3 regions of the Pseudoalteromonas sp. BZA4 genome follow, and region 3 is predicted to be linked to each of the others. Evidence: predicted binding sites of a transcription regulator. Region 3 holds the regulator's gene; each other region holds the start of a gene.
What was found. The regulator LexA, encoded in region 3, represses DNA repair genes until DNA is damaged. The targets are predictions, from matches to a motif close to TACTGTATNNNNATACAGTA.
Positions count from the first base shown of each region.

Region 1 (10,258 bases), on a different contig from region 3:
ACCACGATTACCTTGGCGAATATGGCTTATTACCGAAATACTTTTTATTGGGTAAGCTTTTACGAGTTTGGCAATTTCTGATTGGCAACTTGGCTCTGGATCTTTAAATGTACGACAGCCTTTACCTTCATAAAAAGTGATGCCCCAGCCATCTTTATGCGGGCCAGTATTACCACCGCGTTCTAATAATCCTGAAAAACTGAAACAAATATCCGTTGGTACATTGGCCGACATGCCAAGCAACTCACACATAGAACTCTTAACCTATAAAACTAATCGAAGGAAGGCATGATGGGCTGATCCCTGCCTGAGCTCATTGTTAAACATACCGCAAAGGATGGCAACTGCTATGCTGAGATTTTCAGAACTATCTGAGCAATTCACAACTAATCGCTGCCGTCACGGTGCTGATTATAAGTAATTACTCAACAATTCTTCATCTGCTGTAAATGTTTTTGCACTGATAGCCATTTTTAAAATAATAAAACTCACCCAACAAGCCGTTTTAATCCTTGTTCCCCTCTTGATAATTCGCTTTTCTAGCGCTACTCTAAAAGAGGTGGTCTGACCTCTATTAAGGAATAATCAATGACTCTCATATTTTTACTTGGTTTACTCGTGCTGCTTAGTATTGCGAGTTACCACAGAGCAAGCTGGAATACCTGCTTAGGTATTGCCGTTGCGACTTTACTTGTTGGCACATTTGCTGGCGCGTTTGGCGCAATTAGTTGGCTACTATTCTTACTTATCGCTGTGCCACTTTCTGTGACTGGCGTTCGTCAACAATACATCATTAAACCTATCTTCGCTGCTTTCAAAAAAGTAACCCCGACGATGTCGGATACTGAAAAATCAGCAATCGATGCCGGTACTACGTGGTGGGAAGCGGATCTATTTTGTGGTCGTCCTGACTGGAACAAATTACACCAATACCCAGCACCTAAACTGACTATCGAAGAGCAAGCGTTTATTGATGGTCCAGTTGAAGAAGTGTGTAGCATGCTAGATGACTGGCACGCAACTCACGAACTAACTGATTTACCGCAAGATGTTTGGCAATATCTAAAAGATAATAAATTCTTTGCCATGATCATCAAAAAAGAATTTGGCGGTTTAGAGTTTTCTGCTTATGCACAATCATGTGTACTGCAAAAGCTAACTAGTAAATCAACGTTACTTTCTTCTATCGTAGGTGTACCTAACTCATTAGGTCCGGGCGAATTACTTCAGCACTATGGTACTAAAGAGCAAAAAGATCATTACTTACCACGCTTAGCAAGTGGTCAAGAGATCCCATGTTTTGCTTTAACATCACCAGAAGCCGGTTCTGACGCAAGTGCAATTCCTGATTACGGTGTTGTTTGTAAAGGTCAATGGAACGGCGAAGAAGTTGTTGGTATTAGCCTAACATGGAACAAGCGTTACATTACTCTTGCTCCTGTTGCGACTGTGCTTGGTCTTGCATTTAAACTACAAGATCCCGACGGTTTACTAGGTGATGACAAAGAACCTGGTATTACCTGTGCGCTGATCCCTACAGATACTCCGGGAGTAGAAATTGGCCGTCGTCACTTCCCGCTAAACGTTCCATTCCAAAATGGTCCTACTCGTGGTAAAGACATCTTTGTACCACTTGATTACATCATTGGTGGCCCGAAAATGGCCGGCCAAGGCTGGCGTATGCTTGTTGAATGTTTATCTGTTGGTCGTGCAATCACATTGCCGTCTAACTCAACAGGTGGCATTAAAACAATTGCGCTTGCAACAGGCTCTTACAGCCGTATTCGCCGTCAATTCCGTTTACCTATTGGTCAAATGGAAGGCGTTGAAGAAGCAATGGCAAAACTTGCAGGTTACGCATATAGCTCTGATGCCGCAGTTAGCATGTCTACAGGGGCTGTTGACCTTGGTGAAAAACCATCGGTTGTCTCTGCGATTATCAAATACCACTTAACTGAGCAAATGCGTGAAGCGACTATTCACGGCATGGATGTTCATGGTGGTAAAGGCATCATGCTTGGTCCAAACAACTACTTAGGTCGCGGTTACCAAGGTGCGCCAATTGCAATTACCGTTGAAGGTGCAAACATCTTAACGCGTAACATGATCATTTATGGTCAAGGTGCAATTCGTTGTCATCCATTCGTGTTAACTGAGCTAGGTGCATGTGCAATTGAAGACCGCGAAGAAGCGCTAGCAGTATTCGATAAAGCGTTAATGGGTCACGTTGGCTTTACTATTTCGAACCTTGTTCGTACTAAGTGGTTAGCATTAACCAATGCTCGCTTCACAAGTACACCGTACAAAGACGAAACAGCTGAGTTTTATCGTGTTGCGTCACGTTTCAGTGCATCATTAGCATTAATGTCAGATATCAGCATGGCGGTATTTGGTGGTTCATTAAAACGTAAAGAGCGTATCTCTGCACGTTTAGGTGACTTACTAAGCTACTTATACCTTGTATCTGCAACACTTAAACGTTACAACGACGAAGGCCGTAAAAAAGAAGATTTTGCGCTTGTTCAATGGAGCTGCCAAGATCACCTTTACCACTGCCAACGTGCACTCGCTGACTTAATCAATAACATGCCATCTGCACCACTACGTGCAATGCTAAAAATCATGTTATTCCCATTCGGTCGTCCAGTTCGTAAGCCTACGGATAAGCTTGAGCACAAACTTGCTCACTTATTACAAGTACCAAGCGAAACTCGTAACCGTTTAGCTAACTACATTTATCTTAAAAACGAGCCACTAAACCTTGTTGGTCGTCAAGAGCAAACGCTTAAAGACATTCTTGAAGTTGAGCCTCTGTTTGACAAGGTATGCCGTGAAAAAGGCGTAAAACTGCCTTTCTTCCAACTTGATAAAGTAGCGCAAATGGGCCTAGAAGCAGGCATTTTAAGCCAAGCTGAAGCCGACAAACTAGCTGCAGTTGAAAAAGCCCGTCTTGACGTTATTAACGTTGACGACTTTGACCCAGCAGACTTAGTTGCAGGTAATGTTGCCCGCGGCGAGAGCAATAAAAAAGCAGACGCCGCTTAAGCTAGCAAAACACTTCCAATTGTTATGAAAAACCAAACCAGCGCAAATTGCGCTGGTTTTTTTTGCGCTAAATATTGCTGCAATACACACCATACTGCCCCTATAGGGATGTAAATCAAGTTAGTGCCAAGCATGCTTATAACGACTATTAAAGCCACAGAAAAAAATATATGGCTCGGTAAAAACTGGCTTATATAAAACGGCTTATCTTGGTTATTGCTTTGAAAGAACAGCCGATATTTTTTAAAAACATCCAAGCAATCGAATTGCAGCGAGCTTGTTAGCAATACGCATACTGAAAAAGCCACAGCCTGTAGCAAGTCACTAAAGTCATTGCGAACTGCAATTAGTTGTAATAAAGCAAACAAACATGCAACCAATATTGCCGCACGCCAAATTAAGCTCCAGCTGTGCTGTATGAAGTAGCTAAGCCAAAATAAAGCAAGCGAGTGTACTTTTAATTTATGACTTATTCTTACAGGTGGGAGTAAAATCGAACAGCCGAAAATAGCGACAAAACCCAGATAGTATTGCAGCGGAGATAAACTAACGGGCAGTAATACCAAGACAAAACTGAGCAATAAACTATAAAAAAGTGCACGCGGCCTATAAAGAACAAATACTCCACATAGCCACTGCAACAACATGAACAGCATAAAATGAGGTACTTGTAGCCATTGCTTTAACGATAGATCTATTGCGATTAATAAACTGGCAATGAGCCAAGCATTACTTAAAAGTAGTAACTTGCAGTCAGCACATACTCGCCAAGAGGATTTATAAAGGCTTCGCTGAAACGCCCTATTTTGCGAATTTTTAATGGCTGATGCCATGGCCCATAACATCACCGATTCAAGTAAAAGATAAACCACAGCTATTTTTGCACCGTAAGCGGGTTCTGCATGGCTATCGACTATTTTCCCAAGACCTAAAAACAAAAGTAAAACCATACCAAGAAATGCAGGGCCTAGTACCAGAGCGAACAGCAAGCTAAAACTCTTTAACTGAGATAGCATGCTTTTGAGAGTGGTTGTATATGCTAGGTATCTATAAGAAAGGAATGACACGTAGCTAGCAAGAGATTCAATCATAATGCTGTACACTCAAAACCATGCTGTATAAACACCTCAGGTTCGTGGCTTGTAATGATGACTTGCCCATTAGGTTTATCATCTAAGTAGCCATCAAGTAAGGTCAGCAAAAATTGAATACTTGTTTGATCAAGTGCTGCACTCGGTTCATCTAATAGCAAAAATGGAGCTTGCTTTAAAAAAGCAGTGATAAGCTGGCATTTCTTTTGGTTACCACTCGACAAAGCACTAAAACGAGTATTAAGGTGCTCTGTAAAGTTAAATCCAGTAATGAGTTGCTCAGGCATATCTTTCTTTAACGCCTTGCAACTAAGTTCAATAACTTGTCGCGCGGTTAAAAAACCCGGCAGAGCAATACGGTCGCTAGCAATTGAAACATCGTTTTGCGGCGACTTTAATGCTTCATTATTATATAAAACCTGCCCTGATTGTGGCTTTTCAAGGCCAGCTAGCATCATCAGTAATGTTGTTTTTCCTTTGCCATTCGCTGCCTGTAAACAAACTCGTTTACTTTGTAATAGCTTACTGTAGTTTTCAAAAACGTGGGCTGAAGCAAAGCGCTTATTGAGGTTGTTAATTTCAATCATGTTTATTCCTTTAATAATGAAAAAATAGTAGCACACTCATGTCCCTATTTATTTACATGATTTGTAACAAATATCGAAGTGGTAAAACTTGCGTTTAGATTATGAACAGGCAACACTTGATAACGAAAAATTAACAAGGAATAATTACAATGAAACCGAGTTTTCAACTAGCTGCCGTTGCATGCGCGCTTAGCCTTGCGCTTGCAGGATGTTCTCAATCAACCCCATCAACAAGTAGCACCGAAAGCGTGCAACAAAGCCAAACTGTTAAACAGTATGATGCTGAAACCTTTTTTGATACAACCTCAATTATGGGCAGCAGCTTTTCACCGAAAGGCGACAAAATACTCGTTAGCAGTGACGAAAGCGGCATTTATAGCCTTTATGAAGTAGATATAAAAACCGCCAAAAAAACCCGCTTAACAGACTTTGAAGACAGTACTTATGCTGTGGCTTATTTCCCTAAAGATGAGCGCGTACTATTTACTAAAGACTCAGGCGGTAACGAGCGTTATCACATCTACGTTCGCGAAACAGATGGCACAGTTAAAGATCTTACGCCAGGTGAAGAAACCCGTGCAGGATTTGCAGGCTTCACAGAAGACGGTAAACACTTTTTTATAACCAGCAATCAGCGTGATGCTAAGTTTATGGACCTATATCGTGTTGATGCTAACAGCTATGAAGTAACGCCTGTTTATCAAAATACTATGGGGCTAGATGTCGGTGCGATAAGCCCTGACGGCCGCTTTATTGCTTTATCGAAAAACAATTCGAACAAAGACAGCGATGTATTTATTCTCGATACGCGTAAGAAAACACTGAAACCAGAGCTCATTACCCGTCATGACGATGACGCTAAATATGGCCCCGAAACCTTCTCAAGAGACAGTAAATCATTATATTACTCAACCGATGCCAAAGGTGAATTTGCAGAAGTGTGGCGCTATGACTTAACGACCGGCGAGCACAGCCCTGCCCTCAAAGATGAGTGGGATGTAAGCTTTATTTACTTCTCTAAATCTGGCCGTTATCAAGTAAGCGGTGTTAATGCTGACGCAAGCACTAAAGTGTCGATAATTGATACCACCACCGGTAAAGGTATTGCCATGCCATCGCTGCCAGCTGGTAATTTACGTGGTGTGAACTTTTCAGCTGATGAAAAGACCATGGCGTTTTATTTAAATTCAGATACCTCACCAAGTAACCTATTTGTTTGGCAACTCGGTGAATCAAAAGCTAAACAATTAACCAACACATTAAGTGATGCCATTGATCAAAATGACTTGGTTGAAAGCACAATTGTGCGCTTTAAAAGCTTTGATGGTCTAGAGATCCCTGGGGTTTTATATAAGCCTAAGCAAGCTAACAGCAACAACAAAGTACCAGCTTTAGTTTGGGTACACGGCGGTCCTGGCGGCCAAAGTCGCACAGGATATAGTGCAATGCAGCAGCATCTAGTCAATCATGGTTATGCCATTTTTGCAGTTAATAACCGTGGCAGCTCAGGCTATGGTAAAACCTTCTTCCATTTAGATGATAAAAAACACGGCACTGACGATTTACAAGATATTGTTTACGGTAAAAAACACTTACAAAGCCTAGATTGGGTTGATGCTGATAAAATTGGCATCATGGGGGGCAGCTATGGTGGCTTTATGACCGCCGCAGCACTTGCCTTTGAACCTGAAGAGTTCAAAGTAGGCATTAATATATTTGGTGTAACAAACTGGGTTAGAACCTTAAACTCGATTCCACCATGGTGGGAAAGCTTTAAAAAGGCACTGTATGATGAAATGGGCGACCCAGCGACAGACGGTGAACGTCACCGTGCCATTTCGCCACTATTTCATGCTAAAAACATCACCAAGCCATTAATGGTGATCCAAGGTGCTAACGACCCACGCGTTTTACAAGTTGAAAGCGATGAGCTTGTTGCCGCTGTAAAGGCAAATGGTGTGCCTGTTGAATATGTATTATTCGATGATGAAGGCCATGGTTTTACTAAAAAAGAAAACCGCATAAAAGCCTCAAATGCATACCTTGAGTTCTTAAATACCTACTTAGATAAGTAGCAAAATTGCAAAGATAAAGAGCCGGTATTATGCCGGCTTTTTTATGCAAAACACCTGTATAGAATCAAAATTTAGCAGTTTACACAGTACTGTATAAAATACTGTATATCTTTAGTGGTAAATTTTTCACCTTTTCCAACCTTCAAAATAAAACCGTAAACCACTGTTTAATAACAATTAAATTATTTTGACTAAAATAAAACTGAATCATTGGTTAAAAAATAGCAAAAAAGTACTTGCGCAAAAACACTGTATAAACTACTGTATACACATACTGTATAAACAACCAGTGAGTGAAAGTTATGTTACAGCCAATTACCTTAAGAACAGTTAAAAGCTACCAACAAGATAACGATAAAGCGTCTGTTAATTTAATTCAGATTGAAGACGAAATTTCAGCAACTTTTGAGCTATTAAAAGTATTGCATCATTACAATAGCCAAAATGCATGGACACTATTAATTGCTCCTGATCATGTTCCTAGTAAAGCTTTACTAGATTCGTGTTCGATTGATACCAGCAAACTACTTGTGATCAGACAAAAACATTTAGTTAATCTTGAATACGTTCTTAGTTCAGCATTACATAACGGTAATTTTGCTGCTGTGATCACATGGACAGATATTGTAAACAATCATCAACTTGATTCGATGAACTTAAACCTTGAGCAGGCATCTGCAAAATTTTATTGTTTTACAAAAAGCGCTCAATTAAACAATTTAGTACCGCAGCCACAATAGGCTTGTTAAAATAACAATTTATAGTTTTAGGTAAGTTGTTATGACATCACTCACACACTCCCTTTGCCCTTGTGGCAGCGAATCGACTTACGAGCTTTGCTGCCAGCCTTTTCATACCGGTGCAAGCCAAGCTGATACCCCAGAGCAACTTATGCGTTCTCGTTTTAGTGCATACGCGCTAAAAGATGCAAAATATGTATTTAGTACTTATGCACAAAGCCAGCAAGCCGCGAACCCTGTTCGCGAAATTAAAGATTTTGCTAATAGCTGCCGTTTTACCAAGCTAAGTGTTTTAGATACTGAACATAACGAGCAAGAAGGTTTTGTAGAATTTAAAGCTAATTACTTTTATCAAAGCTTGTATTGTGAGTTACACGAGAAGTCGCGTTTTATTAAAGAAGATGGCCTATGGCGTTACCTAGATGGTGATATAACGCCAGTTGCAGATATTAAAATTGGCCGTAACGACGAGTGCCCTTGTGGTAGCGGCAAAAAATATAAAAAGTGTCACGCTCTTTAGTTATCATTAACCTGGTAAATCCAGTCTAAGGCTTGGGTAATCGTTGTTGGGAATGCCGTTGCATGGCGTGCCTGAGGAATAACAAATAAATTTGTCGTAACCAGCGCGCCGCTTTGTTTAGTAATTTTAGCTGCTAATTGCCTTGCCCCCGACACCATTTTTTCGCCTTCGCTTTCTTCAAGTTCTCCCACTGCGATGTAAACTTTTGTTGTGTTGGCAGCTGGTTTTACAGCCATAGCTAATATTGAGTTTTCTTTAAACCACACTGAAGGACTGCCGATAATATAATTTGAAAAAAGCGAAGGCTCAGTGAATAAGGTATAAGCCGCAAATAAACCGCCAAGTGAGTTACCGACTAACGTACTTTTTTGGGTTGTTCTGAAGTCGGCCTCAATATAAGGCAATACAGTATGTTTTAGGTAGTTTAGATACTGACTTGCTCCGCCAGTTTTACGCTGCCAATTTTTATCTTCAAATGGCGTATAGTCATAAATACGGCTATTAAGTCCAGATACACCTTTTTGATATCCTACTGCAACGATAATTACCTCTTCTATAGTCCCCGAATTCATCATAAAGCGACTAGCACCAGAGGTAATTGGCAAACTGTAGTTTGCATCTAACAGGTAAACAACTGGGTAGCGCTTCTGGTTTTGCTTTTGGTAGCTGCGTGGCAACTTAATCGTAATGGGGTATTCGTTTTTGGTATGTTTATCTTTGAGTAACACAGTATTAGTACGTGGCAAAGTAAACGGCTCAGCATGGCTTACATCGCTCACGCCCAAAACACTGATCACAATAACTAACAGTAAATAAGGCATAGTTAATCCTTTAACCACTTCTTAATTGGTAACAGCCACTCATCTTTTGGTTTATAAAATGCGCCATGGGAGAGCCCTGTATTAATGCTTATTTCTTCAAACTTAGTTACGTCACTTCTATCGATTAAAAATTGGCAAGAGCCAACCTGATCTGAGCGCTCAAAGATAGAATACACCTTGCCATAAGCCTTAACTGATGTGTGATTTTTTATAAGGCCTGCGCAACCTGCCAATATAATTAAGTTGATATGTGTGCGTTTAAGTTCATTGACTGCCAGTATCGATAATGCCCCGCCCCGTGAAAAACCAATCAAACTAATGTTTGACTCAGCAACACCGGCACTGATCAATGCTTCAACATCTGCAGCGAGTTTTTTCGCAAACGTAAATGGCTCAGTACCTTTTGGCCTGTGATAGGCAATTAAATGATAGCTCTCATCTGTCAGTGCTTCTTTTACTGCAATAAAGTCATAAACACCAAAGGTTTTGTGAACAGGCTTAGGGTTTGTCCCTTCGACGATAAAACCATGTGAATAAAAAACATAGTGACCATGCGGGTCAATCTCTGTTGGAAACTGGCTGTAAATAGTGCCAGCGCAAACAGGCAACACCCAGCATGCACAGAGTAAAAGTACGGTACGTATCACAAGCATTCCTTTAAAAAATCACGTTACACCTAATAGAAGATAATAACACCTTAAAAAATAATATCTTAGCAAACAACTAAACCCTACTCTCAGTAATTTTAATTAAATATCAAATTACTAATCGCAAGATGTATCACGATTTAAACTGCAAGTTTCAACTTGAGGTAAATTCATGGAATTTCATAGTTAAACTACAAAAAACCTTATGACAACGCTGTCAATTATTTATAAAAAGGCGTATTGTAAAAAAGCAGTTAAAATAACTTCAGGTTTTAGACGTCTAGACGTTGAAAAATTAAATTCTAAGGCGTAGTATGTTCGTAATCTGAGTTAGACTCACATTTTCCATGAGATTTTTTAAAGATGATTGATATAAAGCACCTAAAAACCATAGCGACCCTTAAAGAAACAGGCTCTTTGGTCAATACCGCCCGTGAGTTGTTTTTAACTCAATCGGCTTTATCGCATCAAATTAAAGATCTCGAGAATAAGTTAGATTGCCAGCTGTTCGAACGTAAAACACAGCCTGTGCGTTTTACTCCGCAAGGTATGCTACTTCTGGAGCTTGCTAATGAAGTATTACCTCGTGTTGAGGCAACAAAATGTCGGTTAAAAGAAAGCCTTAACCAGCCAATCTCAAATTTACGTTTAAGCGTTGAGTGTCATGCCTGCTTTCATTGGTTGCTCCCAACCATAAAAGAATTTAATAATTTTTGGCCTGATATTAAAATT
Region 1 is NZ_JBECOT010000012.1:67,167-77,424, forward strand. It holds gene ABMY41_RS07495 (class II glutamine amidotransferase) at 1-252, opposite strand, end outside; gene fadE (acyl-CoA dehydrogenase FadE) at 589-3,045, shown strand; gene ABMY41_RS07505 (DUF6136 family protein) at 3,042-4,136, opposite strand; gene ABMY41_RS07510 (ATP-binding cassette domain-containing protein) at 4,133-4,723, opposite strand; gene ABMY41_RS07515 (S9 family peptidase) at 4,873-6,798, shown strand; gene ABMY41_RS07520 (SulA-like leucine-rich domain-containing protein) at 7,101-7,538, shown strand; gene ABMY41_RS07525 (YchJ family protein) at 7,579-8,058, shown strand; gene ABMY41_RS07530 (alpha/beta hydrolase-fold protein) at 8,055-8,879, opposite strand; gene ABMY41_RS07535 (alpha/beta hydrolase) at 8,882-9,526, opposite strand; gene ABMY41_RS07540 (LysR substrate-binding domain-containing protein) at 9,890-10,258, shown strand, end outside.
Region 1: ABMY41_RS07520 (SulA-like leucine-rich domain-containing protein) is a predicted target of LexA. The motif match lies at 7,058-7,077, and genes of this name have one in related genera.

Region 2 (10,258 bases), on a different contig from region 3:
GTCTACTTTATTAAGTTTATTAGCAGGCCTTGACCAATCAACGGGCGGCAGTATCCATTTAGACGGAGCCGCATTACACGAATTAGATGAAGAAGCACGCGCAGCACTTCGCGCTGAAAAAGTAGGTTTTGTATTTCAGTCTTTCATGCTTGTACAAAGCTTAACAGCCCTTGAAAACGTAATGCTTCCGGCAGAACTTGCGGGTAGTAAAGATGCTAAACAACAAGCCCTTGAGTTACTTGAAAAGGTAGGCTTAAGTCATCGTGTTGGCCATTACCCGTCGCAATTATCTGGTGGTGAGCAGCAACGTGTAGCAATTGCCCGTGCATTTATTGGTACACCGAAAATCTTATTTGCCGATGAACCATCAGCAAACCTTGATAGCAAAAACGGTAAGTTAATTGAGTCTCTATTATTTGAACTAAATAAAGAGCACGGCACGACACTTATTTTAGTAACCCATGATGAGCAGCTTGCACAAAAGTGTCAGCAAATTTTACATATTGAAGCAGGGCAGTTAGTTACTGTAAAAGAAAGCGAAGGAGTGCAAGCGAATGTGGGCTAAATTAGCACTAAAACTGTTTTCACGTGAGTTTAAGCGTGGCGAATTAACAGTGATCAGTGCAGCAATAGCCTTAGCTGTACTCACTGTTTTAACACTGTCTATGGTTACCGACCGCATCGGTCAAAGTATTGAAGAAAAAAGCAGTGCCTTTATTGCCGCTGATCGCGTTTTAGCAAGTAACCATGCTTTACCTGCTGAGTTTTTAGAAAAAGCCAACCAAGATAACTTACGCACCGCTAAAATAACTTACTTCGACACCATGCTATTTGCCGGTGAAGAAATGCAGCTTGGCTCGGTTAAAGCGGTATCAAATACCTATCCGTTAAAAGGTGAGTTAAAAGTAAAAACCAGCCTGACTGGCCAACCAGAAGTAACAACCGACATTCCAAGTAGTGGTGAAGTGTGGTTAAGTGAGTCTGTGTTTTATGCGCTAAACATTAAAGTGGGCGATAAAGTAGAGCTTGGCGCTGCTACGTTTACGGCTAGTCATGTTGTAGCCGAAGAGCCAGATGCACCGTTTAATGTGTTTTCAAGCAGCCAACGAATCTTAATCAATGAAGCAGACATTGCTGTAACAGAGGTAATTCAGCCCGGCAGCCGAGTGTTTTACCGCCAACTTTATGCTGGTGACAAAGACAATTTAGATGCCTTTTATGCGTGGTTAAAACCACAAATGAAAGAAAACCAACGTTGGTATGGTGTTAAAGACCGCCAGTCACCTATTTCTAATAGTTTAAATCGTGCCGAGAGCTATTTATTGTTAGCTGGTTTGCTAGGCATTATTTTAGCTGCTGTTGCTATTGCGGTATCAGCAAAACGTTATTGTGAGCGTCAGTACGACCCAGTTGCTATGATGAAAACGCTGGGCGGTAGCCGCGCGATGATCCGTAAAATCTATTTATTACATTTGAGCCTTGTATGTTCAATGTCGGTGATTGTCGGTTTACTGATTGGTTATGGTTTACAAGCGGTTGCCACGGATTATTTGGCACAAACCATGGGCTCAGCATTGCCGAGTGCATCGGCAAAGCCTTGGATCATTGCGATTAGCACGGGTGTGATTTGTGCGGTTATGTTTTCAATTAAACCGCTACTCGATTTATTTGATATTCCGCCGCTGCGTGTACTTCGCCGTAACTTAGGCGACCGTTTATTAGTAAGTAAAGTGCACCTTACTATGTCGGCGCTTACTGTGTTTTTACTGATGTGGTTATTTAGTAACAACATAAAAATTAGTGCAATTTTGTTCCTTTCGACGGCATTTTTAATTGCCGTGTTATTTGGTTTATCAAAGGTTATTTTTGGTGGTGGCCGTAAACTTGGCTTGAGTCCGGGCAACAGTTGGTCATTGGCGATTGCGTCAATTCAAAAGCGTGCCAATGTGAATGCGGTACAATTAATTAGCTTTGCTTTGGCTATCAAGCTATTACTGTTTTTAATTGTACTTAAGAACGACATGATTTCGGACTGGCAGTCTCAGCTTCCTGAAAATGCCCCTAATTCATTTTTAGTGAACATTACTGAGCAAGAGTTAGAGCCTATTACTAACTTCTTAGCGCAAAACGATATGCCAACGTCTGATTTCTATCCGGTTGTTCGTGGCCGTGTAAACGCTGTTAATGGCGAGTTGGTTGCCCGCGAAGTATCGCAAGAAGACAACGAAAAGAAAGACGAAGAAGCCCGCTCTGGTATTGGCCGTGAGTTAAACCTAACTTGGCGTAAAGACTTGCCTAACCAAAACGAGCTTATCGACGGTGCATGGTTTAGTGAAGACTCAGTAGCTGAGGCATCGGTCGAAGAGTCGATGCTTGAACGCCTTGATGTACAAATTGGCGATACGCTTACTTTCTTAATTGGTGCGCAGTCGTTTGACGCAAAAATTACCAGTGTGCGTAAGGTTAATTGGACCACGCTTAAACCTAACTTCTTTATTATTTTAAGCCCTGACGTGCTAGCGAGCTTTCCTGCTACTTATATTTCATCAGTAAATGTTAAAGCAGAGAAAAAACGTGAGTTTAATGAGCTAATGCGTCAATACCCAACGGTTAACGTGATAGATGTTGAGAGCTTTATTAAACAAATTCGCTCAACCATTGAGCAAGTATCGTTAGCGATTGGCTTTGTACTAGCGATTGTGGTTGCCTGTGGCGCTTTAGTACTTATTTCACAAGTGCAAGCAAGTTTAGGCGAGCGAATGCAAGAGATTGTTATTTTGCGGACTTTAGGTGCGAAAGGGCGCTTAATTAAAAATGCCACCTTATATGAGTTTTTACTATTAGGCGTTACCGCAGGCTTAGTGGCAGCCATAGTCAGTGACATTGCTCTGTTAATAGTGCAAAAACAAATGTTCGATCTAGCAGGTAAGTTCCATCCTCATATTTGGGTGATTGGCCCAGCAGTCGGTGGCTTATTTGTAGCATGTTTGGGCTATTTGATGATAGCGCGAACAATGCGAAAAAATACCCAAGGCTTATTACGCTCGCTCGCGTAAATGTCTTACTTAAAGGTTGGCTATAAAATGCTCGCAATTGCGGGCATTTTTTATGAATTGCGGGCATTTTTTATGAATTGCAATTGGCTACTGGTAATTTATACAGTGCTCTGGCATTATTAACCGCAGATAATAATGATAATAGACGGTTCAGTTAGTTGGCGATTATTTTAGGGATTGATCCTGGTTCACGATTAACAGGGTACGGCGTGATTGCTCACCAAGGTGCTAAGTTCACTTATTTAGGTAGTGGCTGCATTAAATTGGCTGATCACGATTTTCCGGTACGCTTAAAAATGATTTACCAAGGGATCAGTCAATTGGTAGAGCAATTCTCACCAGACAGTTTTGCTATCGAAAAAGTGTTTATGGCACACAACCCAGACTCAGCGCTTAAACTCGGTCAAGCACGTGGCGCTGCTATCGTTGGTGCTTCAATAGCAGAGCTGCCAGTTTATGAATATTCAGCTAGGCAAATTAAGCAGGCCGTTGTAGGCAATGGCGGAGCCGATAAGTCTCAAGTACAGCATATGGTTAAAAACATTTTAAAGCTGCCAGGTACCCCTCAAGCCGATGCCGCAGATGCCTTAGCAATTGCTATTTGTCATGCTCACTCAGAACAAAATTTAATAAAACTTGCGGGCAGTGCGAGCAAAACCGTAAGAGGACGATTAAGGAAGTAATATGATTGGTCGATTAAATGGCTTACTAGTAGAAAAACAGCCGCCAGAAATTCTTATTGAAGTAAGTGGTGTAGGCTACGAAGTGCAAATGCCGATGACCTGCTTTTATGATTTACCGGCAGTGGGTGAGCAAGCGGTTATTTATACCCATTTTGTGGTGCGTGAAGATGCTCAGCTATTATTTGGCTTTAACAACAAAACCGAGCGCGCTTTATTTAGAGAGCTTTTAAAAGCCAATGGTGTTGGGCCAAAACTTGGTCTAGCTATTTTATCGGGTATGTCGGCGCAGCAATTTGTAAGCTGTGTTAATAATGAAGATGCAACAACACTGGTAAAATTGCCGGGTGTTGGTAAAAAAACGGCAGAGCGTTTAGTGCTCGAAATGAAAGATAGACTCAAAGATTGGGGTAATGACTTATTTACACCATTTAGCGATAATGCCGTCATTGAGCCATCAAGTGATGATACCCTAGTGGCAAATAATGCTGCCGATGACGCTGTATCAGCACTAGTGGCATTAGGCTATAAGCTACCGCAAGCACAAAAGGCGGTTAAAACAGTGAACAAATCAGATATGACGACCGAGGTTCTAATTAAAGAAGCTCTAAAATCAATGTTGTGAGTAAACCATGATTGAAGCAGATCGCTTAATAGATGCGAGTGAACAAAGTAATGAAGACAGTGTTGATCGTGCCATACGACCAAAGCTGTTAACCGATTACACAGGCCAGCCGCATGTTAAGCAACAAATGGAAATTTTTATCGAGGCAGCTCGCCACCGTGGCGAAGCGCTGGATCATTTATTAATATTTGGTCCACCGGGTCTTGGTAAAACTACACTTGCAAACATTGTTGCCAACGAGCTTAACGTTAATATTAAAACAACGTCGGGGCCAGTACTCGAAAAAGCAGGCGATTTAGCCGCACTTTTAACGAACCTTGAAGAAGGAGATGTACTGTTTATTGACGAAATACACCGTTTGAGCCCGCAAGTCGAAGAGATTTTGTATCCCGCAATGGAAGATTATCAGCTGGATATTATGATAGGTGAGGGCCCCGCAGCGCGCTCTATAAAGCTTGATTTGCCGCCATTTACTTTAATTGGTGCAACAACGCGTGCTGGCTCACTCACCTCACCACTTAGAGACCGTTTTGGTATTGTTCAGCGATTAGAGTTTTATTCTGTTGAAGACTTATCAAAAATTGTTGCCCGCTCAGCAAGCTTTTTAGACTTAACCATGTGTGATGAAGGTGCAACCGAAATCGCCAAGCGTTCACGCGGTACACCGCGCATAGCAAACCGTTTATTACGCCGCGTTCGTGATTACACCCAAGTGAAATCAGACGGTAAAGTGAATGCCACAGTTGCAGAACAAGCCCTTGATATGATTGATGTCGATAAAAGTGGTTTTGACTACATGGATAGAAAATACTTGCTAGCTATTATTGAAAAATTTATGGGCGGCCCAGTTGGCCTTGATAACCTAGCGGCTGCAATTGGCGAAGAAAAAGAAACCATTGAAGATGTGATAGAGCCGTTTTTAATTCAACAAGGCTTTATTCAGCGTACCCCACGCGGACGACTCGTTTCAGACATTGCTTATTTACACTTTGGGCTAACGCCAGAGAAATAGCAAAACCTGAGTTAAGTGTAATATAACAGTATCAAGCAGCTCGAGAGGGCTGCTTTTTTATTGAGGTATATACATAGGTGTATAGATTTTTACCTTTTACCTTTTACCTTTTACCTTTTACCTTTTACCTTTTACCTTTTACCTTTTACCTTTTACCGCATACCGCATACCGCATACCGCATACCGCATACCGCATACCGCATACCGCATACTCTAAGCCTCATTTAACACCTGTAATTCACATACTGTTAAGATATCGATAGGTATTCTCATGACGTTTGTGTAGGCAAAAAAAAGCCCGCATAAGGATGCGGGCAAACAACAAGTTGAAGGAAGTAATTCAGGGAACTACGGTCTACCTGAATAAGGTTTTATCCCAATAAAAGTAAACCAAGAGCAATACGAAACTTCATATTGCTAAAAACGGAGCTTGATGAAAGAAACTTTCATGAGGTTGCTAGCTCGGTATAGGTAAATAATACGCGATGATGGATTTTTCTTCAAACTAGAAAAATTTTATTTTCAGATTAAAAAAACTAATGCGAGATAAAAATTGAATTGTTTTCTTTTTGTTCACTTTGTAATTATTTTGTTTTTAAGCTTCTGAATAAAAGGGTTTTTATAAATTTTGTGATCTTTATTCAGGATTAGTTTAAGTATTCTGTAGTAGATTTGCAAAAGTGCTTTTGGGTGTTTATGCGCTATTTATGAATAAACGTCGTGTTTTTGGCTGTTTTGGTTGCTTTTGAGAGCTGTTCTAGTGACTTATTATTAAGGTGAAAATATGCGTAAATGTGTTGATAAAACCTAATATGGCTAAAAAATAACTAAGCAAATTGCTTTTTACCGTTATTTGCCGCTAATTCACAGCAAGAGCGTTGTCAGTTTATAACTGACTAGATACACTAGATGTAACTTTTGGCCATGATTGTGGTCAATAAATGCAAGTGTAAAAAATATAACAAATTACATAGAAATCTATTTTAGGAGTTTAACGTGGGATCAGGGCTTAATTTTTTAGATCTTATTCTAGAAGCCAGTGTACTTGTCCAGCTAGTAATGTTGGCATTAGTCGGTATGTCGGTAATGTCATGGGCAATTATTTTTCAGCGTAAAAAAGCGATTTCTGATGCACTTAATGGCGCTAAGCGTTTTGAACAAAAGTTTTGGTCAGGTATTGATCTAAGTAAATTATATAACGAAGTATCAGCGCGTCCTGGTGGCGCATCAGGTGTTGAAGCATTATTTGTTGCTGGTTTTAAAGAGTTTGCACGTCATAAGAAAAATTCACTACAAAGTGCAAGCATTGTTATGGAAGGCACACATCGTTCAATGCGTGTTGCTTTATCGCGCGAAGTTGAGAAACTAGAATCAAGTCTTTCGTTTTTAGCAACAGTGGGCTCTATCAGTCCTTACATCGGCCTATTTGGTACGGTATGGGGTATCATGAATGCATTTATTGCATTAGGTGAAGTTAAGCAAGCAACGTTACAAATGGTAGCGCCAGGTATTGCTGAAGCATTGATTGCAACAGCAATGGGTTTATTTGCTGCAATTCCTGCCGTTATTGCTTACAACCGTTTTGCAAATAAAGTAGAAAAGCTTGAAGGTAATTACATTAACTTCATGGAAGAGTTCGCCAATATTTTACACCGCCAAGCAGCTGCACAAATAGAGGCTAAAGCGAATGTACCAGCGTAAGAAACGTCGCCCAGTAGGTGAGATAAACGTAGTTCCTTACATTGACGTAATGTTGGTACTACTTATTATATTTATGGCAACTGCGCCACTTATTACTCATGGTGTAAAAGTTGATTTGCCGAAAATGGAAGAGTCTGATCTTGTTGATACCAAAGACACACCACCTATTATTGCGTCAATTGATGCTGAAGGTAAGTACTATGTAAGTGTTGGCACAGATCCAGAAGCGCCAATGGAAGCGCTGGATGTTGCTGCGGTGATTAAACTTCAGCTACAAAAAAATCCAGATACACCTGTGATGATCAAAGGTTCGGGCAAAGTTTCTTATCAAGAAGTACTGCTGCTTATGGACTTTTTGAAAAATGCTGGTGTGCCTTCGGTGGGTCTAATGACCGAATCATTTGAGGGTTAGTATGCGTGAGTCATTAATTAAATCGCTTCTATTGCACCTCGGTATTATTGGTTTTTTAATTGGATCAGCGAACTTTCATATGCCAGCGCCTAAGGTGATGGAAGTTACATTGAATCCAGCTATTCCTGAACCAGAAAAAGCCGTTTCTGCGGTTACTGTAGACCAACAAAAGGTTGAGCAGAAAATTGCTGAGCTAAAAAAGCAAGAAGAAGCGAAAAAACAAGCCGAAGCAAAGCGTATTCGTGATCTTGAACGTCGTGCTAATGATGCACGCAAGCAACGTGAAGCTGAAGACAGACGCCTTAAAAAGCTAGAGCAGCAACGCCGCGCGAAAGAGAAAGAAAAAGCAGAAGCAGAAGCACAAGCGAAAAAAGCTCGTGAAATTCAACAAAAAGAACGAGCTAAAGCGCAACAAGCTGAAAAGCAAAAGCAAGAGGCTGAAGCCGCAGCAAAAGCAGCCGCTGAAAAACGTAAAGCTGAAGAACAAGCGTTAAAGAAAGCTGAAGAAGAGCGCAAGCGTAAAGCTGCCGAAGCAGAAGCTGAACGTAAACGTAAAGAAGCTGAAGCAGAGCGTAAACGTCAGCAAGCATTGCAAGAGCAAATGTTGCAAGAGCAGTTAGCTGCTGAGCAAGCTGCACGTAATAAAATTCGCCAGCAACAGGTTGTAAGTGAAGTTGATAAATATAAAGCGTTAATTATGGCGCGTATTCAACAAACTTTACTTATAGATGAAAAAATGAAGAATAAGCAATGTCGCGTTAATATTCGCCTTGGCTTTAATGGTTTAGTAACGCAAGTAAAATCATTAGGTGGTGATAAATTAGTGTGTGAAGCTGCTCTTCGAGCTGTACGTATGGCTGATACATTACCAGTTTCGCCTGATAAAGATGTATTCGAGCAACTGAAAAATATTAACTTAACAATTAAGCCAGAATTCTAAAGGAATGATATGTTCAACCAGATAAAAACAGCATGTTTTATTGTATTACTGGGCTTTCATGGCATTGCCAGTGCTGCACTAGAAATTGTTATCACTGAAGGTATTGATGGTGCGCGCCCAATAGCAGTCGTACCATTTAAATACCAGGGCGTTGGCCCAATCCCTGAAAAACTAAGCACCGTTATTGCAGCTGACTTGATGCGCAGTGGTAAGTTTAAACCTGTTGATGTGACAAATATGCCACAACTACCTGGCAAAGATGCTGATGTAGATTACGGCGCTTGGGTCAATCAAGGTGTTGAAGCAGTACTTGTTGGTCAAGTAGAGCAACAACCAGGCGGGCGTTACTTAGTAAGGTATGAACTTATTGATGTGATCCGTGGCCAAATTACAGGCGGCGAAACTCAAATGATGAGCAACGGTAAGCTAGTTAAAAGCCAAGATCATGTACTAGATGCGCGTGAAAGTGTTATTTCTGAAAATGGTTTTCGCCGTTATGCGCACCGTATTAGTGATGTAGTTTATGAAGCACTTACTGGTGAAAAGGGCGCATTTTTAACGAAAATTGCTTATGTCATCGTTCGTGACGGTGAACCTAAGCCATATCAATTAGTTGTTGCTGATTATGACGGTTATAACGAACAAGTGTTACTTCGCTCTAAAGAGCCATTAATGTCACCGGCTTGGTCTCCAGATGGTACTAAGCTTGCGTATGTTACTTTTGAAAACCGCCAAAGCCAAATATACATGCAAGACTTATATACGGGTAAACGTGAATTAATCACAAGCCACCCTGGTATTAATGGTGCACCGCAGTTCTCGCCTGATGGTAAAAAGTTATTATTAGTGCTTTCTAAAGACCGTAATGGTGCAACAGAAGTTTACCTTTTAGACCTTGCAACTCGCAAAGAAAAGCGTTTAACAAATCACCGTAGTATCGATACTGAGCCTTCTTGGCACCCAAATGGGCAAGATATTGTGTTTACGTCTGAAAGGGGTGGTAATGCCCAGATTTATAAGTTAAATTTGCAAACTGGTAGATCAAAACGTATGACGTTTGATGGTGATATGAATTTAGCAGGTTCGATTTCACCTGACGGAAAAGAATTAGTGATGGTGAATCGTACTAACGGTCAATACCATCTTGCTAAAAAAGAGCTAGCTACAGGCGCGTTCCAAGTATTAACTAGAACTCGCTTAGATGAATCGCCGAGTATTGCCCCAAATGGCTCGATGATTATCTACAGCACGCTTCATAATAATAAACAGGTGTTGGCGTTAGTTTCTATGGACGGTCGCTTTAAAGCACGCTTACCTGTGCTAGATGGACAAGTTAAGGCACCGGCTTGGTCGCCTTATTTACAGTAATTTTTACTGGTTTACTCAATATAGGAATCAATTAAATGCAACTTAATAAAACTTTAAAAGGCCTGCTTATTGCTGTGCCAGTGATGACATTAGCGGCGTGTAGCTCTTCTTCAGGTGTTGACGAAGGTGCTGCAAACCAATCTAACCAAGGTATGGTTGAGCAATCAAACACTGATACTGTTGAAGTTGCAACGCTTACTCCAGAGCAACAAGCTGAAGAAGCACTTCGTGAAAAATACGAAGCGTTACGTCAAGAACAAATCATTTACTTTGGTTTTGATAATGCAAAAATCCAAAGCAAATATGCTGAGCTTTTACAAGCACACGCTGAGTTTTTAGTACAAAACCCTTCAGTGAAAGTACTAATCGAAGGTCACGCAGACGAGCGCGGTACGCCTGAGTACAACATCGCACTAGGTGAGCACCGTGGTCAAGCAGTAGAAAAATACCTACAAAGTTTAGGT
Region 2 is NZ_JBECOT010000002.1:157,580-167,837, reverse strand. It holds gene ABMY41_RS01795 (ABC transporter ATP-binding protein) at 1-565, shown strand, start outside; gene ABMY41_RS01790 (FtsX-like permease family protein) at 555-3,056, shown strand; gene ruvC (crossover junction endodeoxyribonuclease RuvC) at 3,215-3,739, shown strand; gene ruvA (Holliday junction branch migration protein RuvA) at 3,741-4,361, shown strand; gene ruvB (Holliday junction branch migration DNA helicase RuvB) at 4,369-5,373, shown strand; gene tolQ (protein TolQ) at 6,370-7,074, shown strand; gene tolR (protein TolR) at 7,061-7,486, shown strand; gene tolA (cell envelope integrity protein TolA) at 7,488-8,426, shown strand; gene tolB (Tol-Pal system beta propeller repeat protein TolB) at 8,436-9,794, shown strand; gene pal (peptidoglycan-associated lipoprotein Pal) at 9,830-10,258, shown strand, end outside.
Region 2: ruvC (crossover junction endodeoxyribonuclease RuvC) is a predicted target of LexA. The motif match lies at 3,145-3,164, and genes of this name have one in related genera.

Region 3 (10,258 bases):
ATACGCTTAGGCCAGCCTTGCTCTGCACCAATCTCATCGGCAAGTGTGAAGCCTTGTAAGTTGCCTTGTTTCAATTGCACAGTAGCCGTAAAGCTTGTTGATTCTGGCCACACAACGGTTGGCAACTGGCTACGGTTTGTTGGAGCTTTTAGCCAACCAAAGTTAACGATTAAAGGCACGCTTTCACCTGCAATTGTCATCGCTACTAGTAAGTCATAGCCCACTTGCCCCTGATAAATTTGATTATCAAGCAGCCAGTAATGTTGTTTATTTACCTCGCCAGAGACTTTGACTTGCAAGCCCGTTTTGTTCAGCTCACTAGGTAAATTTTGCAGTTCTTGCCAGCTCAAAACGCCTTGCTCTTTCGAAACGGCTAACTGGCTTAGTTGCTGCTGCTTTTGCTCGCCTCGCTGGTATTGCCAAACGCTTAGTCGCAAACAAATAAGCACTGCAAGTATCACAACGCAAATTGCGATAATTGAGCTAAGCTTTTGTTTACGCCATAAAATTAACTGCATTTGGAATACCTAATATGATTAAAATCATTATTGTTTTGTTATTACTTTATATTCTGTTCAACCTATTTAGAGCGCTGTTTGTGATGATGTCAGCAAAAGAGCACTCGAAACCTATGTCGCATTACTTAGGTCGTCGAGTGCTGTTTTCAGGTATTGTGCTGGTGCTCATCATTGCCGCAATGAAATTGGGCTTTATTCACACCAACCCGTCGCCGCTTCACAAAACTACAGCACGTACACAAACACAAATAAACACAACCACACCACATCAACAAAGTGCCAATACCAAGCAGCTGCTTGAAAGGCAAAATGCTTTTCACTCGTGAAGTGGCCTTTAAAAATTCTCAGCAGCACCACAAATAAAATAATGGTACCTAGTGTCACGTGCATACCGTGAAAGCCCGTTAACAAGAAAAAGGTATTCCCATAAACGCCCGCATCTAAGGTCAAACCTAAATCTTGGTAAGCATGCATATACTCGTAAACTTGTAAGCCAAGGAAAATCACACCTAATAGCACGGTTAAAGATAAAAATACCTTTAGGGCGCCGCGCTTATTGTTTTCTATCGCAACATGAGCAAAGTGAATTGTGACCGATGAGGTAAGCAGAATAAGCGTGTTGATCAGAGGTAGACCTTGCCAGCCCATAGCCTGCGTGGTCTCGCCCGCTGGCGTAGTTAATAGCGGCCATACGGCTTCAAAGGTTGGCCAGAGCACTTCATTGGTCATAGCGTTATTACCAGCGCCACCAAGCCAAGGCACCGAAATCATACGTGCGTAAAAAAGAGCGCCAAAAAACGCCATAAAGAACATAACCTCAGAGAATATGAACCAGCTCATACCTTGTCTGAATGAGCGGTCCATTTGTGCTGAGTAAAGCCCTTTATGAGACTCTTCAATAACGTTTCTAAACCAGCTAAAAACCATATAAATTAATATGGCAATGCCTAGATACAAGACATATTGGCCACTACTGCCCTCACCACTTACTTGCATCACAGTTAAACCAGCACCAACAGCAATTAAAAACATCGCGATGGCACCAACTATTGGCCAAGGACTCTCGGCTGGAACATAGTATTTTTCATAATTTTGATTCATTTGTTTGCTCCCAATTAGCAATTAGCTTGGCGGCTTTTAATCGTTTTTAGCCACAACATGCCCGCTAATATCAAACACGGTATACGACAACGTCAGTTCCTCAACATCGTCGGGTAACTCAGTATCAACATAAAACAACAAGGTAAATTCCATTTCTTCACCGGCTTTCATTGGCTGCTGATCAAAGCAAAAACAGGCTATTTTATGTAAGTACTTTGCCGCTTTTCCCGGTGATACTGATGGAATTGCTTGCATGACTTTGTCTTCATTACTGGTGTTCTTTGCTGAGAATTTAACTTCACGCATGGCACCTGGTTGTACCGCCACGCTGTATTGCTCAGACTGCACCTTAAATGGCGCGCCGCTTTGGGCGTGAGTGGTAAAGCTGACATCAACTTGGCGCTGTGTATTTATTGATTCACTCACGCTCGCTTTTTCTAATGATGGCTTACCATTCAACCCTGTAACGTCGCAAAACACGTCGTAAAGCGGCACCATTGCAAAAGCAAATGCGAACATGAGCAAGCATGTAATCAGCAGTTTTTTTAGCAAAGGTGCATGGTTCATTACTTAATCTCCGGCGGTGTTTCAAAGGTGTGATAAGGCGCTGGAGAATCGACTTCCCACTCTAAACCTTCAGCTCCATCCCATACTTTGGCAGGTGCCTTTTCGCCACCTCGAGCGCATTTAAATACCACCAATACAAACAACAGTTGCGATAAGCCAAATGCAAAACCACCAATACTGATAATGGCGTTAAAGTCAGCGAATTGCAGAGCATAGTCAGGAATACGACGCGGCATACCAGCAAGGCCAACAAAGTGCATAGGGAAGAACAACACGTTGACACTGATTAGCGATAACCAAAAATGCCATTTTGCCAGCGTTTCGTTGTACATGTTGCCAGTCCATTTCGGTAGCCAATAATAGGCTCCCGCCATAATTGAGAACACAGCCCCCGTCACAAGCACATAATGGAAGTGAGCCACCACAAAATAGGTATCGTGATACTGAAAATCTGCTGGTGTAATCGCAAGCATCAAGCCAGAGAAACCACCTAAGGTGAATAACACTATAAAGGCGATGGCAAACATCATCGGAATTTCGAAGCTAATCGAACCTCGCCACATGGTGGCCACCCAGTTAAACACTTTAACGCCCGTTGGTACCGAGATAAGCATGGTGGCGTACATAAAAAACAACTCGCCTGCCACAGGCATCCCTGTGGTAAACATATGATGTGCCCAAACGATAAAACTTAGCAGCGCAATCGATGAAGTTGCATACACCATAGACGCATAGCCAAATAGCTTTTTGCGCGAGAAGGTCGGTACGATAGTCGATATAATGCCAAAGGCCGGCAAAATCATGATGTACACTTCGGGGTGACCGAAGAACCAGAAAATGTGCTGGAACATCACAGGGTCGCCCCCACCGGCTGCATCAAAAAAGCTGGTTGCAAAGTATTTATCGGTCAACACCATAGTGACTGCCCCTGCTAGAACAGGCATAACAGCAATTAACAAAAATGCAGTGATTAACCATGTCCATACAAATAGCGGCAGCTTCATCCACGTCATACCTGGCGCTCTTAGGTTGACGATAGTCACGATAACGTTAATCGCCCCCATAATTGAGCTGATACCCATGATATGTACGGCAAACACAAAAAGTGCAGTGTTATCGTTGCTGTAAGTTGTTGATAGTGGTGCGTAGAAAGTCCAACCAAACGCAGGACCACCACCAGGCATAAGTAACGAAGCCAATAGAATTAAAAATGCGAACGGCAATATCCAAAAGCTCCAGTTATTCATACGTGGTAAGGCCATATCAGGCGCGCCTATCATCATAGGTACCATCCAGTTTGCAAGCCCAGTAAATGCGGGCATAACGGCACCAAACACCATGATCAAACCATGTACGGTAGTCATTTGGTTAAAAAAGTGCGGATCAACTAACTGTAATCCAGGCTGAAACAGTTCAGCGCGGATCACCATTGCCATCGCTCCACCAATTAAAAACATGGTGAGTGAAAAAATCAGGTATAAACTACCAATGTCTTTATGATTGGTGGTGTAAAGCCAACGCTTAAAACCTTTAGCTGGATGATGATGGTCGTGATGCGCATGCCCTGTTGCTTGCTCATTAATAACATTACTCATTAGTTCGCCTCCGCTGCTGCATCAATCGCGGCTTGAATTTGACTCGGTTGGATAACATCGCCGGTATCATTACCCCACGCGTTTCGCTTATAAGTAATAACCGCAGCAAGTTGCTTAATTGAAAGCTGTTTATCAAACGCTTGCATTGCTGTGCCAGGCTTACCGTGTAACACGATATCTATGTGATCTTTTACATCACCTAATACAATCGGGCTGCCTTTAAGTGCTGGAAAAACGCCTGGTAAGCCCATACCGGTAGGTTGGTGACATGCAGCACAGCTTGCCATATACACTTGCTCACCTAAGACCATAAGCTCTTCTTTCGGTAATGTTTGATCAAGCAAAGCAGCATCTGCTGCGGCCGCATTGGCTTTTTCTTGCTTGGCATCTGCAAGCCAATTAGCAAATTCATCTTCAGGTAAGGCTTTCACCACAACAGGCATAAAGCCATGATCTTTACCGCATAACTCAGCACATTGACCACGGTATACTCCTGGCTCGTTAATACGTGTCCACGCTTCATTGATAAACCCAGGATTTGCATCCTTTTTAACCGCAAAATCAGGCACCCACCATGAATGAATTACATCGTCTGAGGTCATTAAAAAGCGAACTTTCTTATTGATAGGAAGTACTAGCGGTTTATCTACTTCAAGCAAATAATGCTCAGTTTTCTCTGCTTGGTTGTCTATTTGATCTTTAGGAGTAGATAGAATCGAGTAATAAGCAATGTCTTCACCCATGTACTCGTAATGCCACTTCCATTGTGAGCCAGTCACTTTAATGGTGATATCGGCTTTAGAGGCATCTTCCATGGCAATTAAGGTTTTTGTGGCAGGCACAGCCATGGCGATTAAGATGACAAATGGAATGGCAGTCCAAAGTATTTCAACTTTTGTACTTTCATGAAATTGGGCAGGCTTGGCCCCTTTGGATTTACGGTGGTGTATTAAAGCCCAAAACATCACCGCAAATACGATGATGCCGATTACACAGCAGATAATAAATATCGTCATGTGTAACTCATAAACATTATTACTTATATCGGTCACCCCTTTACGCATATTGTATTGGCTATTTGCCAATGCAAGCTCAGGAAGTGCAAACAATATAAGCCACAAGGCGTAACGCAGTTTACCCATGTGACGGCTCCTTTAGATGCTATTGCAAGACGCAAAGCGAAAAGGCGATACAACAAGGTGCCCATTCGTTTTTCTTATTGTTCAGAGCGACTACGTATCATTTTGACCCACTTATGATACCGACCCCATGACTAACACCTCGCACATTTTTGTGTCTTTTTATTAATTAGGTGTTAATACAGTGTATTAACCAATTAGTTAAAAAATAACCAATAAGCAAGTTTTAATGATAATAAATGTTTATTTTGGTGCATAAATAACAACTATAATCAGCGCGTTATTTAATGTTTAGGAGTAAGAACGAAATATAAAAAAAGAGGAAAACTGCGCCATATAAGGCTTTAAATGAAGAGTAAGGATTCACAAATCCTAATTAAGTAGTAAAATTTCAGCGGCGCACCAAATTGAGTCAATTTAATGCACCAAATTGGGAGCATTTACATCCAGTCAGCGTTACGAATAACACCTACCGCTAACCCCTCGATGTTGAACGACTCATGCTCAAGGTCAACCTCAATAGGCGAAAACTCTTCGTTCTCAGCGTGTAAAAGTACTTTGCGACCCGCTTTTTCTAGACGCTTAACTGTTACATCTTCATCGACTCGAGCTACAACTACTTGCCCGTTTTCAGCAACTTGTGTTCTGTGTACTGCAAGCAAATCGCCATCCATAATACCAATGTCTTTCATACTCATACCATTTACACGCAGTAAGAAATCGGCAGCAGGTTTAAATAATGAAGGATCAACTTGGCAGTGACTTTCAACATGCTCTTGCGCCAAAATAGGTTCACCAGCTGCAACACGGCCAATTAAAGGTAAGCCTAGTTGCTCTGGCTCATCTTCTTCAATTAACTGAATACCGCGACTCGCCCCAGGCTTCATTTTGATCATGCCTTTTTTTGCCAGTGCTTTTAGGTGTTCTTCAGCAGCGTTGGCACTTTTAAAACCCAATGTTTGAGCTATTTCAGCACGCGTAGGTGGCATGCCTGTATCTTTAATAAAGACTTTAATTAGTTCTAAAATTTGCGATTGGCGTTTAGTTAATGGGCGCATACAACTGGTTTTCCATACAGTACATTTAACTGTGAGTATATACAGTTATTTGAAAATCGCAAATTTAAATTAACCCCATCATATTGCTACAAAACTAACATTGAACCACACCGAAAGATGCCATAAGGTATTATCTTTAATTAGCAGGCTAAGGAAACACAATGAGTATTTGGCACCAACCAATCACGTTAGAGCTTTGCAAAGAGCTGGAACAAGGGATTACCGGTCAAGGCACTTTAATGAAAACTATGGGCATTGAGGTAACTGAAATTGGCGATGATTATTTAATCGCAACCATGCCTGCTATTCCTGAGCATCATAACCCTATGGGCATGGTCCATGGCGGAGCAAACGTTGTATTAGCAGAGACAGTGGCAAGCTATGCAGCCAATTTCGTGGTTGATTTCAATAAGTTTTATGCTGTTGGCCAAGAAATTAATGCCAACCACATGAAAGCGTCACGCAAAGGAACGTTAACAGCAACTGCGAGACCGCTGCATTTAGGTAAGCGAACTTCTGTTTGGGATATTAAAATTACCAATGCCGCAGGAGAGCTTTGCTGCGTATCAAGAATGACCGCAGCTGTTGTAGAGCGATAAATTATGGCTATTTTTCGACAGGATAAATAGTAATTTCAATCCCTGCGCCAATTGCAGAGATACGTAACAAGGTATCGGCATGCAGGGGTTGGTTAAAGCATTTAGGCGAATTACCTGATTCAAAGCCTATATCAAATGTACGCTTTGAGCACGATAACCACTGTTTTAATGCATTGCGCGAGCAAGACTCAATAAGCTCGCAAAGCTGGTTAATGGCTTTATCTGGAGAGCTGATATCTGCGGTTGCTTCAATACGTGCTAGTTGGCGGTATTCATCTTGGTCATAATGTAAAACCATGGCGTTTTTCTTCAAATCAGCAACAAGCGCACTAATATCGTGCTTTGACTCAAGCTCCAGATCTACATTTAAAAATTGAATTTCCGACATACTCTCGTTTTTACCCTCTATTTATATCGACTGAAACTTTAACTCAGTTTTGTATATATACCAAATCTAGAATACAGTTAATGCGACATTATGCCGCATTGGCAATCTAGCTAAACAACCTAAAATAGCGCCCACATAACAATAATAACGGGGTAATAATGAATAAACGCCTGTTTAAGTATGCTCGTAAAGGGCATAAATGGCTTGGCTACTTACTTGCTTTGCAGATCTTTTTTTGGCTCTTAGGTGGGCTGGTAATGAGCTCATTACCACTTGAAAAAGTGCATGGTAAGCATCTGGCTAATCGCAGTTTAAGTAGCCCATTTTTATTGTCGGACTACCCTGCTTCAATTGATAAAATAACAGCGCAATTCGAGCAAATCGAGCGTATTAAATATAGCCATTTTTTAAATACCCCGATTATAGAAGTTACATCCTCTAGCGGTACGTTTATTTTTGATGGCAGAACAGGTGCTAAAATGCCTGCACCGAGTAAAGCGCAAATCATAGAAAATGCGCAAGCTCACCTGCTTATTGACGCAAAAATAACGCAAGCGCAGTTATTAACAAAAGGGCCTAGAGAAGTCGGTCACAAAGCCAATGTTTGGCAAATTAGCTTCGATGATTGGTTAACAACAACCTTATATTTAGATAGCCAAACCGGTAAAGTTATAACTGTGCGCAGCACTCTGTGGCGTATTTTCGACTTTTTCTGGATGCTACACATTATGGATTATGATGAGCGTGAGAACTTTAACAATCCACTACTCATCAGCTTCTCAGCCAGCAGCGTACTATTTTGTATTACAGGAGTTCTCTTGTTACTACAAAACGTTCGAATTAAACGTAAAAAGCCAGCTACACGTGTTGGTCAATCAAAGTAGGATTGCCATCTGGGTCGGTGATAATAAAACTCGCGTCACCGGCCTTTTGTATTTCTAATCCTTGTTGCTGAAATTGTGCAGCTAATTGCTCAAAGGTTGAAAATTCATCCAAAGCTTCGGCATTTTGATCCCACCCAGGATTAAAGGTCAGCATGGTTTTATCAAACATACCTTGAAACAAACCAATCAAATGTTCACCGTTTTTCATAATTAGCCAATACTGTTCTATCTCCCCAGCAAACTCTTTGAAACCTAGCTTTTCATAAAACTGCTTTGAAGCACGAATATCTTTTACATTTAGACTTACAGAAAAAGCACCTAATAACATGGTTGTAATTCCTTTAATAAAAACGGCCTAACAACTATAGCTGAGTTGAAAAACTTTTCCTTTTTAGAATAGTCGCTCTAGAATAGCTGTTCCTGTAGTTCACTGATGTGATGGATATGCGTTTATTTCTATACTTAGCCCTTTGTTTTATTTTCACTTTTCCTATATCCGCTAAAGAATTTTCGAGCTTTTACAGTGCCAAAAAGCATTTAATTAAGAATCTACCAAGCAATACTAAAAGCTTATATTGTGGTTGCGATATCAAGCGCCAAGGTAAAAAACTTGTGCCAGACCCTAATGCGTGTGGTTATATTCCTAGAAACTCTGTCACCCGCTCAGGAAAAGAGAATGCTCGGGCAAAAAGAATAGAGTGGGAGCACATTGTGCCTGCCTGGGAGTTTGGCCATCAATTACAATGCTGGCAGGATGGCGGTCGCAAAAACTGTAAAAAAGTCAGTGAAAAGTTTCGTCAAATGGAAGCCGACATTAATAACCTTGCACCTGCTATAGGCGAGATCAATGCTGACCGCTCAAACTTTCGCTATGGCATGGTGTCAACATCAAGTGCAAGTTACGGAGCATGCCCTGTAAAAGTTGACTTTAAGCAACGCGTATTTGAGCCACCCATTTATGCAAGAAAGCAAATAGCCGATACCTATTTTTATATGCAAAAAACCTATGGCTTAAAAATATCTGATAAACAACGTAAATTATTTGAATCGTGGCAAAAGCTTGAAATAGCTGAAATTAGCAATCGAAAGTCTTTATAACTAGCAGCACATTCGTTTACATTTTAGACACTATAATTTATTGCTTTCATAGCAGGTAATTGCTAGTTTTTAGTCAATTACTATCGCAAAGGAAGCATTCATGTTTAAAAATAACAAGCTCGCTTTAGCTGTCTTCTTAGCGGCTTCAGGCATGTCTCTATCTGGCTGTGGCGGCGGTGGCTCATCAAGTAATACCGATACGACTAATCCGCCACCAACAACTTCAGAACCCACTTGGACGGCTGGTGTTTTTGAGCCATCGAGCGAATTTAAAGATCAGTGCGCTGTACCACGTACAGGCAATGATCCATATAACAATAATCAACCTTACCCTGATACAGCTGGCTCTGAATTTACTGAGAAGATGTGGCTACGTTCATGGAGTGACGAAACCTACCTTTGGTACGATGAAATAGAAGACAACAATCCTGATAACTTCAGCTCTGTCGCCGCTTACTTTGATCAGTTAAAGACCTTCGAAAAAACAGATTCTGGTGCTTATAAAGATCAGTTCCATTTCAGCAGGCCGACAGAAGAGTATTATCAGGAGTCGCAATCAGGTGTGGTTTCTGGCTATGGTATCAATTGGGCATTTATCAGTAATGTTCCACCAAGAGAGCTACGTGTTGCCTATTTAGAGAGTGACTCACCAGCTGCAAATGCAGGCTTACAACGCGGTGATACTATTTTAATGGTCGACGACGTCAGCATTGACACTAATACCCAAGAAGGCGTAGATATTCTAAATGAAGCGCTATTTGGACCAACAGCTGGCGACTCGCACAATTTTGTTGTACGCAGTAATGATGGCACCGAAAAATCGTTTACTCTAGTCGCAGGTAATATTACCCAAACACCTGTACAGAATGTTGATACTATCACCACAGAAGATGGCACTAAAGTTGGCTATATGCAGTTTAACAGCCATATAAGTATTGCTCAGCCAGAGCTGATAAGTGCTGTGAATAAGTTCAAAACCGACAATATTGACGAGCTTGTGATCGACCTTAGATACAATGGCGGTGGTTTATTAGCTCTTTCATCTCAACTTGCCTATATGATTGCAGGTCCAGCTAATACGAGTGACTATTTTTACTATCAAGTCATTGAAAATGACAAACAGCCCGAGAGTGATCCATACCCATTCTTTGATTTTGAAATCGACTATTCTACTTTCGAGGGAACAGGTAACACACTCCCTGACTTAAATTTATCGAAAGTCTACGTACTAAGTACGGCAAACACTTGCTCGGCATCAGAAGCACTTATCAATGGCTTAAAAGGCATAGATACTGAAGTTGTTTTAATAGG
Region 3 is NZ_JBECOT010000011.1:26,786-37,043, reverse strand. It holds gene ABMY41_RS06835 (SURF1 family protein) at 1-518, opposite strand, end outside; gene ABMY41_RS06830 (DUF2909 domain-containing protein) at 533-844, shown strand; gene ABMY41_RS06825 (cytochrome c oxidase subunit 3) at 744-1,619, opposite strand; gene ABMY41_RS06820 (cytochrome c oxidase assembly protein) at 1,656-2,186, opposite strand; gene ctaD (cytochrome c oxidase subunit I) at 2,186-3,781, opposite strand; gene coxB (cytochrome c oxidase subunit II) at 3,781-4,923, opposite strand; gene lexA (transcriptional repressor LexA) at 5,361-5,978, opposite strand; gene ABMY41_RS06800 (hotdog fold thioesterase) at 6,140-6,577, shown strand; gene ABMY41_RS06795 (hypothetical protein) at 6,585-6,965, opposite strand; gene ABMY41_RS06790 (hypothetical protein) at 7,124-7,849, shown strand; gene ABMY41_RS06785 (VOC family protein) at 7,824-8,177, opposite strand; gene ABMY41_RS06780 (endonuclease) at 8,294-8,947, shown strand; gene ABMY41_RS06775 (S41 family peptidase) at 9,048-10,258, shown strand, end outside.